Regions from separate parts of the Variovorax sp. DAIF25 genome, predicted to be linked through region 1. Evidence: riboswitches for the same ligand, from Rfam matches in the RefSeq annotation. Region 1 holds a riboswitch; each other region holds the start of a gene.
The links. Region 1 has a riboswitch for cobalamin ahead of R0232_RS19715 (TonB-dependent receptor domain-containing protein). Riboswitches for the same ligand answer to the same signal wherever they lie in the genome.
Positions count from the first base shown of each region.

Region 2: it holds a riboswitch for cobalamin, as region 1 does, so the genes downstream of both, R0232_RS43940 (TonB-dependent siderophore receptor) here and R0232_RS19715 (TonB-dependent receptor domain-containing protein) in region 1, are expected to answer to the same signal.
Region 3: it holds a riboswitch for cobalamin, as region 1 does, so the genes downstream of both, R0232_RS12815 (TonB-dependent receptor) here and R0232_RS19715 (TonB-dependent receptor domain-containing protein) in region 1, are expected to answer to the same signal.

Region 1 covers NZ_CP136636.1:4,247,932-4,251,707, reverse strand. Annotated here, with positions in the region: gene R0232_RS19720 (ClcB-like voltage-gated chloride channel protein) at 1-1,368, opposite strand, end outside; cobalamin riboswitch at 1,474-1,721, shown strand; gene R0232_RS19715 (TonB-dependent receptor domain-containing protein) at 1,818-3,776, shown strand; gene R0232_RS19710 (cobyrinate a,c-diamide synthase) at 3,761-3,776, shown strand, end outside.
Region 2 covers NZ_CP136637.1:2,043,684-2,047,459, reverse strand. Annotated here, with positions in the region: gene R0232_RS43945 (ATP-binding protein) at 1-1,495, shown strand, start outside; cobalamin riboswitch at 1,570-1,826, shown strand; gene R0232_RS43940 (TonB-dependent siderophore receptor) at 2,013-3,776, shown strand, end outside.
Region 3 covers NZ_CP136636.1:2,789,390-2,793,165, reverse strand. Annotated here, with positions in the region: gene R0232_RS12815 (TonB-dependent receptor) at 1-2,181, opposite strand, end outside; cobalamin riboswitch at 2,323-2,608, opposite strand; gene R0232_RS12810 (hypothetical protein) at 2,655-2,951, opposite strand; gene R0232_RS12805 (hypothetical protein) at 3,206-3,610, shown strand; gene ybaL (YbaL family putative K(+) efflux transporter) at 3,622-3,776, opposite strand, start outside.

The DNA.
Region 1 (3,776 bases):
CACCAGGTCGCGGATGTGCAGCGAGCGCAGCCGCAGCTGCTCGTCCTGCTGCTCGCGCCGGCGCAGCGTGATCTCGTACATCGAGCCCGCATTGGCCGAGCGCGCGACGAAATAGGCGATCACGCCGGCCAGCATCAGCGGCAGCATCACCTGGTAGTTGAGCGTCATCTCGAAGATCATGAGGATCGCCATCAGCGGCGCCTGCGTGGCCCCGGCGAGAAAGGCGCCCATGCCCACCACCGCGTAGGCCGAGGGCGCCGACACCGCATGCGGCCACAGCGCCTGCGCGGCATGGCCGAACAGCGCGCCCACCATGCAGCCGAAGAACAGCGCGGGCGTGAACACGCCGCCGACCGCGCCCGAGCCGGCCGTGGCCAGCGTGGCGACCAGCTTGGCCGCCAGCACCATGGCGATCAGGGTCCAGGTCCAGGGCGTGTGCAGCACCGCGTTGACCACGCTGTAGCCATTGCCCCAGACCTCGGGCCAGGGCACCGACACCAGCCCCATCGCGAGCCCGCCGAGCGCGAGCCGCCACGGCAGCGCGAACGGCAGCCGCGCGAACAGCGCCCGGCTGCCCTGCAGCGCGCGCAGGAAGCCCGCGGCCGCGAAGCCCAGCAGCACGCCGAGCAGCGCGAACAGCGGGATCTCGGCGCCATGCAGCTCGGGGAACACCGGCATCTGGTAGGGCGGCTGGTAGCCGGGCAGGGCGCGCATCACGATGTTGGCGACCACCGCCGCGATCAGGATCGGGCCCACGCTCTCCATCACGATCGAGCCGAGCACGATCTCGGCGACGAAGAAGGCACCCGCGATCGGCGCGTTGTACGCGGCCGTGAGGCCGGCCGCCGCGCCGCAGGCCACCAGCAGCCGCAGCCGCTCGACCGGGAAGCGGAACACCCGGCCCAGCAGCGAGGCGGCCAATGCGGCGAGCTGCACCATCGAGCCCTCGCGGCCGATCGAGCCGCCGGTGCCGATGCTCACGAGCGAGGAGGCGCTGCGCACCAGCGTCTGCGTGACCGGGATGCGGCCGTCGCCGAGCACGATCGCCTCCATGTAGTCGGAGGTGGCGCTGCGTACCGCGACGCGCTTCGCGAGCACGAGCAGGCCTCCGGCCACCAGGCCGCCCGCGGCGGGGAAGGCGATGCGCGCCCACCACGGCAGCGCGCGCGCCATCGCGACCAGGCTGTCGCCGGGGCCGAGCACCAGGTGCTCGAAGCCGCGCAGCGTGGCGCGGAACAGTTCGGTCGCGAGCGTGCCGAGCAGGCCGGCGACGATGGACCACAGCAGCATCGACTGCCAGCCCGAGACGCCGAACAGGCGTTGGAGGGCGGAGCGCAGGCGCAGCAGCAGCGAGGAGCGCAGGGTCATGCGGGGCGGTGGTGATGGCGTCGCATAGCCTGTCGATGTTAGTGCGCGGGACGCGGCGACCGTCGGGCCCACGCAACTTTCGACTTAAAGCGCGTGGCGCAGCGCCTAGAATCTCGCCCGTTGGTGCCTGCGGCGTGGTTCACGCGCCGCGGTTCAACGGGAAGCAGGAGTGAAGGGACCGGCCGCGCGCCGGCACCGAAGCCGCCTGCGCTGCCCCCGCAACGGTCAAGCAGACGGCGCCGCAAGGCGCCACCCTCTCCACACGAGCCACTGGGCGCCCTGAAACAGGCGCCTGGGAAGGCGGCGAGGGCCGGTCTGCCAGCCCGGATACCGGCCAACAAGGCGGTTCGCGCATGCCCTTCGCTTCGTCGATGCATGCACGAGCCAATGGCGCCCCGGGCGCCGGCGGGGAGGCCGGCAAGGGGCATAGACGTTCGTTCGCTCATTCCATGATTTCCTGCGTTTCCTTCTCGCGCCGTTCGCGCGCTCGCGTTTCTGCGTCCTCCTTGCGCGCGCGCCTGGCCGGCCTGCCGCTGGCCCTGGTGCCGGCCTTCGGCGGCCTGCTGCTGGCCCAGCTGCCATCGGCCGCTTCGGCACAGCAACAGCCCGGCGTGCTCGGCGAGACGGTGGTCACCGCCACCCGCACCGCGCAGCCGCTGTCGGACCTGGTGGCCGATGTCTCGGTGATCGACCGCGAGACCATCGAGCGCAGCGGATCCACCGGCGTGGCCGACGTGCTCGCGCGCCAGGCCGGCATCCAGATCGTGCGCAACGGCGGCGTGGGCAACTCGACCAGCGTCTACATCCGCGGCGCCGAGACGCGCTTCACCGCCGTCTACATCGACGGCGTGCGCGTGGACTCGCAGGCCACCGGCGGCGCGGCCTGGGAAAGCATCCCGCTGGCGCAGATCGACCGCATCGAGGTGCTGCGCGGCCCGGCCGCCGCGGTCTACGGCTCCGACGCCATCGGCGGCGTGATCCAGCTGTTCACCAAGCGCGGCGAGGAGGGCGTGTCGCCCTCGATCGGCGTGGGCTTCGGCAGCCACGGCCTGTTCCGCACCGAGGCCGCGATCAGCGGCAAGGCCAATGCCTTCGACTATTCGTTCGGCGTGGCACACGAGGAGAGCCGCGGCTTCAACATCCAGCCGCTCGAGAAGCGCACGCTGCCCAAGGACGGCTTCACCAGCCCCGACCGCGACGGCTACAACACCACCTCGGGCAATGTGCGCCTGGGCTGGCAGATCGCGCCCGGCCAGCGCCTCGAGGCCACCGCGCTGTCGAGCGACACGCAGGCGCGCTACGACGCGGCCAAGTCCGGCAGCAAGCCGCCGGCCTACTACCTCGACGACCAGAGCCGCAACCGGCTGCGCACCGGCGGCCTGACCTGGTCGGCGCAATGGAACGAGGTCTATAGCACCCGGCTGCAGGTGACCGATTCGCAGTCGGTCTACAGCACCATGCCCTCGTACTACCGCACCGAGACCCGGCTGCGCGGCTACCTGTTCCAGAACGAGCTGCGCTTCGGTCCGCACCTGGTGACGGCCGCGCTCGAGCGCCGCGAGGACCGGCTCGAGAACGCGCCCACCAGCAGCACCGACAAGGGCCTGGCGCGCAAGCGTTCGCAGGATGCCGTCTCGCTCGGCTACGGCTTCGTGCAGGGCCCGCATTCGCTGCAGCTCAACGTGCGCCACGACGACGACAGCGAGTTCGGCGGCAAGACCACCGGCAGCGCCGCCTACGGCTTCGCGATCACGCCGAAGCTGCGCGTGACCGCGTCGGCCGGCACCGCCTTCCGCGCCCCCACGCTCTACCAGCGCTTCAGCGAATACGGCAAGCCCGACCTGCAGCCCGAGTCGAGCCGCAACGTCGAGCTCGGCCTCAAGTACACCGACGGCCCGACCAACGCCGGCATCGTGGTCTACCGCAACCAGGTGCGCAACCTGATCATGTTCGACTCGACCGCCAAGGGCTGCGCCTCGTCCTTCGGCTGCTACGGCAGCACCGCGCGGGCGCGCTACGAGGGCGTGACGCTGTCGGCCGGCCACCGCATCGGCGACGTCACGCTGCGCGCCTCGCTCGACTTCCAGGACCCGCGCGACCTCGCGACCGACAAGCTGCTCGCGCGCCGCGCCAAGCGCTATGCCACGCTGGGTGCCGACTGGCGCCTCGGCGGCTGGACGCTGGGCGCCGAGGTGCAGACCTCGAGCCAGCGCTACGACGACGCGGCCAACACGCGCACGCTCGGCGGCTACACGCTGCTGAACCTCGTGGCCAGCACGAAGATCGTGCGCGACGTCGACCTGGTCGCGCGCATCGACAATGCGGGCGACAAGGACTACATGCTCGCGCGCGGCTACGTCACCGGTGGCCGCAACGCGTACGTCGGATTGAAGTGGACGCCCCAGTAA
Region 2 (3,776 bases), on a different replicon from region 1:
GCTGGACATGAGCCAGTGCACGCTGCGCAGCGTGTCGCCGATCCACATCGAGTACCTGCGCAACATGGGCGTGGGCGCGTCGATGAGCATCTCGATCGTCATCAACGGCCAGCTCTGGGGCATGCTGGCCTGCCACCACCGCAGCGCCCACCGGGTGCCCTACGCCATCCGCATGGCCTGCGACGTGCTCGCGCAGGTGCTGGCCTCGAACGTGCAGAGCCTGCTGGCGCGCGAGCAGGCGGGCCGAGCCTCGAGCGCGGCGCAGTTGCGCGGCTCGCTGATCGAGGCCGTGCTGCATGCCGAGGACACCTTCAGCGCGCTGATCGGCCTGGCGCGCCCGCTGGCCGATGCCTTCGACGCGCAGGCGGCGGTGATCGCCGAGCAGTCGCGGCTGCACGTGGAAGGCGATATGCCGCGCGAGGCCGCGGCGGCGCTGATGCAGTGGCTCACCGCGTCGAAGAACGGCGACGAGATCGTGGCGCTGCACGAGCGCGAGCAACTGCCCGAGAACCTGCGTTCGCTGGGCGGCGTGTGGTGCGGCTTTCTCGCGCTGCGCTTCGACGCGATCGACAACGGCTGGCTGGTGCTCGCGCGCAAGGAACAGGTCGAGACCATCAACTGGGGCGGCAAGCCCGAGAAGCACTACGTGAGCGGCCCGCTCGGGCCGCGGCTCACGCCGCGCGGCTCCTTCGACGTCTGGAAGCAGACCGTGCGCGACACCAGCGTGCCCTGGGGCGCCAACGATCTCGACTTCGCGCGCCAGCTGCGCGACGAGCTGATCCGCGCCAGCGCGGCGCGGCTGGCCGACACCTACAAGGCCCGCACCGAGCTGCTGGCCGTGCTCGGCCACGACCTGCGCGACCCGCTGCAGTCGATCACGATGGCGGCCAAGCTGCTCGAGCGCAGCCTGCCCGACGGCAGCAACGCCGGCGCGCGGCTGGGCCAGCGCATCCAGACCTCGAGCAGCCGCATGGCGCGGCTGATCGGCCAGGTGCTCGATGCCTCGCGGCTGCAAAGCGGCATGGGCCTGCAGGTGGTGCCGGCGCAGATCGACCTGGCGCGGCTGCTGGAAGACGCAGTCGACGAGTCGCGCACTGCCTACCCGGGCTCGCAGCTCGAGCTGGACGCACCCAGATCGCTGCCCGTGCTGGCCGACCCCGACCGCATGGCGCAGTTGGTCGGCAACCTCGTGAGCAATGCGCGCCACCACGGCCTGCCCGGCGAGGCGGTGCGCCTGCGGCTCGAGCAGACCGAGGCGCACGTGGTGTTCAGCGTGGCCAACCGCGCGCCGCCGATCGACGCCGCGCTGGTGCCCGACCTGTTCAGCGCCTTCAAGCAGCGCAGCGTGCCCAACGAGCGCAACAAGGGCGGACTGGGCCTGGGGCTGCACATCGCGCAGGCCATCGTGCGCTCGCACCGCGGCAGCATCGGCTATGCGCACGACGACGGCTACGTGGTGTTCACGGTGCGGCTGCCACACACGCCCACACCCTGAGCTTTTCGCGCCAGACGGCGCAAGACCCGCTCCTATAATCCGCCCCGCCGGCCGATGCAAACGAAAGCATCACCCAAGCCGGCGTGCGCGAAGGTGCGCCGGTCCCGTGACCGGCGTTAAACGGGAAGCAGGTGACGAGCCCCACGGGGCGCCATTCCTGCGCTGCCCCCGCAACGGTCGGCGGATTCGCGGTCCTCACAGTCGATGCCTTCGCGGGCACCGGCGGCCACTGTGCCTCTGCATGGGAAGGCGAGGATCGCGGCCGCGAAGCATCGCTCGATGCCTCGCGGCGCTCCGCAAGCCCGGATACCGGCCTTCGCCTCGTTCGGTCGCTGCGGGAGTGCAGGCAAGCCGGGCCGGTCACGCGTGGGCGCGGACCCGGTCGCTTGCAGCATCCATCGGCGCCCGGTTTGTTCTCATGGCCCGCGGGAGCGCGGGCCCGAAGGAAGCCCACGTGCGCAACATCTCCAGGCGCGGTCGCGTCAGACCCCACCAAGCCCTCATCGGATCCGGCGTCATGCTGCTCGCCTCGGTCGCTTCGGCGCAGGACGCCGAGGGAGCCGGTTCGCTGCCGCCCACCACCGTCAACGACCGCAAGACCATCTCCACCGCCACGCGCCAGGAGGCCGACACGCTGCGGCTGCCCTTCGCGACCTATGCGGTCGAACGCGCGCAGCTCGACGCGGTGGGCGCCGTCACGCTCGAGGACACGCTGCGCAGCGTGCCGGGCCTGCAGTACGGCACGCAGGGCAACTACTACTCGCGCTTCGAGACCCGCGGCCTGCGCGACACACAGGACGTGCTGGTGCTGATGGACGGCGTGCCGCTGCGCCTGCTGCAGGGCAATGCCGACATCACGCTGATCGCGCCCGACCTGGTGGACCGGCTCGAGTTCATCAAGGGCCCGGCCTCGGCGCTCTACGGCAAGAACGCGATCGGCGGCGTGGCGCAGTTCTTCATGAAGCCCGAGCGCGCGGGCGGCAGCCTCACGGCCACCGTCGGCAGCTACGGCCGCCTCGACGGCAGCCTGCGCTACCGCTGGGACTTCGAGCGCGGCAACCTCTACATCGGCGTGGCCAACGGCGACCACAACGGCTTCCAGCGCGATGCCGGCCGCGCGCAGTCGGCCGTGCTGCTCGGCGGCGACTTCGCCGTCACGCGCAACTGGACCACCGGCTTCCAGCTCTACGACACGCGCGTGCGCGGCGACCGCGGCTCGATCGTGCCGCTGGTCAACGGCAAGCCGATCTTCGGCATCACATCGCGCGACAACTACGGCATTCCCGACTCCTACGTCACGGGCGACTACCAGTCGTTCTCGTGGAAGAACCGCTTCGAGCTCGGCGCCGGCTGGTCGATCAACCACCTGAGCAGCTTCGCGCGCTACAACCGCTTCTTCGCGGGCGGCATCACCATCGTTCCGCCGCCCGCGGCCGTGAGCAAGGGCTATTCCGAGAGCTACACCGCCGACCGCGGCGTCTTCCACGAGCTCGCGGCCACGCACCTGATGGCGGGCAAGGGCTGGAGCAACGAGTTCCAGGCCGGCTTCAACCTCGAGCGCGGCTGGCAGGGCCTCGACTCGCCGAGCTTCAGCAACGCGCCCACCTACCGCGGGCCGTTCTACGACATCCCCGTGAGCAACGTGCGCAACGATCCGCGCGGCGTGCGCGGCAGCATCACCTCCTCGCGCTTCGACCAGGAGGTGCGCAGCGTCTACCTGCAGGACCGCTTCGAATACGGCCCGGTCGGCTTCACGCTGGGCGTGCGCCACGACCGCTTCGAGCAGACGCTCGGCCGCACGGGCACGCAGGTGATCTCGGCGCAGGAAGGCAGCCACACCAGCCCGCGCGCGGGCGTGGACTGGCTGTTCCTGCAGGGCGATGCCTCCTCGCACGCCGTCTTCGCGAACTGGAGCGAAGGCTTCCGGCCGCAGGCCGTGGCGCTCAACACGCGCGGCGGCGTGGTGGTGCCCGACATCCTGCGGCCCGAGATCACGCGCAGCAAGGAAGTGGGCGTGAAGGGCCGCGCGGCGGACGACCGCTGGAGCTACCAGCTCAGCCTGTTCGAGGCCGAGAAGATCGACGGCCAGCGCTCCTACCGCAACGGCCCCGACTCCTTCGTCTTCAGCAACGCGACTTCGCGCACCAAGGGCATCGAAACCCAGTGGCAGTTCCAGCTCTCGCCGCGCTGGAACGGCTACCTGCACTACACCTGGCAGGACGCGCGGCTCAAGGACTTCCAGACCTACACCGACAGCGGCGCGCGCAGCACCAACTTCGGC
Region 3 (3,776 bases), 1.5 Mb from region 1:
CGCCGACAGCTCGAAGGAGCGCGGACGGCCCAGCAGCCACTGGTTGCCGCTGTTCGAGAACGACAGCGGATAGCGGCGGTCGCCGAGGTTGTAGCCGCGCAGCGCGAGCTTGAGCGACTTGTTGGCCTGCCAGCTCACCGAGGCGTCGGCCACGGTGTAGGAGCCGATCTTGCGCGAGTTGGCCGCGTCGACCTGGCGCGAACCGACGTAGCGCACACCGAACTCGGCCTCCCACTGCGGCAGGAAATGCCAGTGCAGGAACAGGTTGGCCGCTTCCTCGGGCACGCCGAACGGCGTGTTGCCGGCGCGCGAGACCAGCCGGCCGCTCACGACCTCGTTGAAGTCGTCGTAGCGCGCGCGCAGCTTGGCCGCATTGGCCTCGAGCCGCAGCGTGGACGTCAGCGCGAGGTCGAGCGTGGCCTCGATGCCCTCGGACGACTGCTTGCCGACCTGCTGCGAGACGGTGGGGTTGTTCTGATCGCGCGACAGCAGCTTCTTCTTCTCGATGCGGTAGGCGGCCACGGTCCAGGCGCCGCGGTTGTCGGCCAGCTGGCGCTTGTAGCCGACCTCGACCTGGTTGCCGGTGCTGAGGTCGAACGGCGCCTGCGTGGTCGAGGTGCTGATCAGCGAGGTCAGCGGATCGGCCGCGTGCGCCAGCTGCGCATAGAAGGACTGCGAGGCATCGGGCGCATACACCGCGCCGATGCGGCCGGTGGCGTACTCGAAGGTCTTCGTGAGGCTGTTGGCCGCGTTGGACAGGTCGGTGCGCGCCACCTTGGCATGGTCCCAGCGCAGGCTGGTGACCAGCGACCAGCGCTCGTCGAAGGCCAGCTTGTCCTCGGCGAACACGGCATAGGTGCTGGTGCGGGTCCGGTAGCGCGGCAGGTAGGGCGACGGCGACTGGTAGTAGCCGGGCAGGAAGACGAAGGGATCGACCACCGAGCGACCGCCGTAGGGCGAGTCGCTCGAGTTCAGGAAGTCGATACGGTTCACGTCGAAGCCCACCAGCACCTGGTTCTTCATGCCGAACAGCTCGTGCCGGAAGGTGGCGTCGGTGCGGTTGCCGACCTGCTCCTGGTCGTGGCCGATCTCGAGGTAGTCGCCGCGCGTCACGCGGCGCGTGGCGGCATTGAAGGTGTAGGTCTCGCTGTTGCGCCAGTGGCGCTGGCTCGCGAGCCGGTAGAGCTGGTTGTGCACGGTGACGGCATCGCTGGGCGTCCAGAGCGCGTCGAGGCGGGTCCACTTGTCGTCGTACTTGAGCTCGGCGTCGTCGACGTTGTAGTTCTGGCGCAGGGTCCGGCCGTCGAGGCGCCCGTCGATCAGCGGCACGCCCTGGTAGCGTTGCGGCGACTGGCGGCCCTCGTCGTGCGACAGGGTGAACTGCAGCTCGGGCGAGACGTCCAGCCGCAGCGCACCACCGACGGCCAGGCTCTCGCCCTCGCCGCGCGCCATGAAGCCGTTGGTGGCGCGGTGGCTGATGTCGAAGCGGTACGAAAGCTTGTCGTTGATCGCGCCGCCGCTGCCGAAGGCGGCCTGGCGCGTGGCGTCGGAGCCGTAGCTCAGCAGCGCCTCGTTGTGGATCGGTCCGCGCGTGGGCTTCTTGGGCACCACGTTGATCGCGCCGCCGATCGCGCCTTCGCCATACATGACCGAGGCCGCGCCGCGCAGCACCTCGATGCGGTCGACCGACCAGGTGTCGAACGGGAAGGTGACGGTGCCCGCGCCCGCGAACAGCCGCGTGCCGTCGAACAGCTGCATCACCGAGCCATGGCCCGAGAAGCCGCGTGCGGCCATCGAGGTGCTGCCGTTGCCCGGCGCGGGCGAACCCGTGATGCCGGTGGCGCGGGTGGCGGCCTCGATGACGGAGACGTCGCCGCGCGCGCGGATGGTCTCGCCGGTCAGCACCTCGATGCTGGCGGGCGTCTCGAGCGGCGTGAGGCCGAGGCGGCTGCCGGTCTGCGTGGGCTCGGCGAGCGACAGCGCGGCCTGGGCACCGGCCTCGACCTGCACCGGCGGCAGGCTGGTGGCGGCCTGCTGCGCGAAGCCGCTGCCGGCGCCGAAGGCCAGGCCGATGGCGGCGGACATGCCGCCGAGGCGGCGGGCGGCGGGGCGACCCCGGTGGCGGTGCGGGCGGCGGCCGGCCGCGCCCGCGCGATCGCCCGACGGCGATGCGTGATCCATGTGACTTCTCCTCCGGCCCGCGTCCCCGCAGGCTCTCTGACCGAACGTGGACACGGCGGGAAGTCATTCGATGGCCGGGACCGGCGGCGGGAAAAGCAAGCGCTTCGCCGGCCGGCGGCCCGGACACGCACTCCCGCAGCGTCCGAGGCGGTGACGAAGGCCGGTATCCGGGCTCGCGGAGCGCAGCGGCGCGCAGTCGAAACTGCAGCGCCGTTGCGGAAGCCCTCGCCTTCCCACGCCTTGGGGGCGCAGTGGCTGCCGATGCCCTGGAGGCATGGCGTGAGGACTTCCAGATCCGCTGACCGTTGCGGGGGCAGCGCAGGAATGGAGGCGTCGATCCGTGAACCGACGCGTCGCACCTGCTTCCCGTTTAACCCCGTGGCCATGGCATGCATGGCTGGCGGGGCACCTTCGAACCGTGGTGCCGATGCGGTCTTTGTTTTTAGAAGAAAGACTGCACCGAACGGCGGGGATTATAGGGAGCGGGTGCCGCCGGGGACGTCCGGCGTGCGGGTGTCCTGCGGCCGGCCCGGGCCTTCGGTGCCGAACAGCCGGCGCAGCACGCTGACGCCGGCCACCAGCGCATTGGAATAGCTGGAATGCGGCTCGATGGCCGCCTCGAGCGGCAGGTAGGAATGCACCGCGCCCTCGCCCGCGGCATCGTCGACCGCCTCCATCAGCACCCAGTAGAACTCGCCGGGCTCCAGCTCGTGGACGGTCAGCGCGAGGTTGCGGGGCGACGGCGACAGGGTGGCGGGGATGGTGTTCACGCGAAGCTCTGGAAGGTGGGCGTTGGCGAAAGCGGCGCAGCGCCGGAATCGTAGACACGCCCTGTCACAACGCGCGGGCACTTCATCACGTTCACCGCCGGCGAAAACCCTGTGTGCTTCCTGCGGCAGGCGGTGGCCCCGACCGTTCCCAGCTTCCGGGCTTCTCCTACAGGCGGGCGTTGGTGCGCGACCTAAGTTTTGCCCATGGATCAAACACCCGCGGCACGCCGCAAGCCCAGACGACAGGAGGCCCCATGAAGCGATTCACCCTGGATCCCTCGATGCGAGCGACCATTGGCGGCGCGTTCTATCCCACCGGTTACTCGGTGGTGATGTTCGCCAGCGCCGAGGACGCCGAGCGCGTCGGCCGCCAGCTCGTCGAGCAGGGCGTGAGCGCGGACGACATCTTCCTGCTGCCGCCCCGGACGGTGCTGGCGGAGATCACGCCCACGGTGGCCGATGCGGACAACCCCCTGCCCTCCGCGGGCACCGAGGGCGCGACGGTGCGTGCCTACACCAAGCTGGCGCGCGAAGGCCACACGGCACTGCTGGTGCGCACCGAGGAACAGGACGATGCCGAACGCATGATGGAGGTGGTGCGCACGGTGCCGTACTCGATCGCCCAGCGCTATCGCATGCTGGTGATCGAGGACCTCTAACTAGCGCACGTTCAGGCCGGCGCGCCCGGCACGGTGGGCGCGCCGTTCGCGCCATGGGGCGCGGGCGGCGCCACGGCGCGGCGCACCACGTCGCGCGCCATCGCCTGGGCCAGCTCGTGCTCGCCGAGGAACACGGTGGCCGAGACCTCGCGCGTGAGCAGATCGG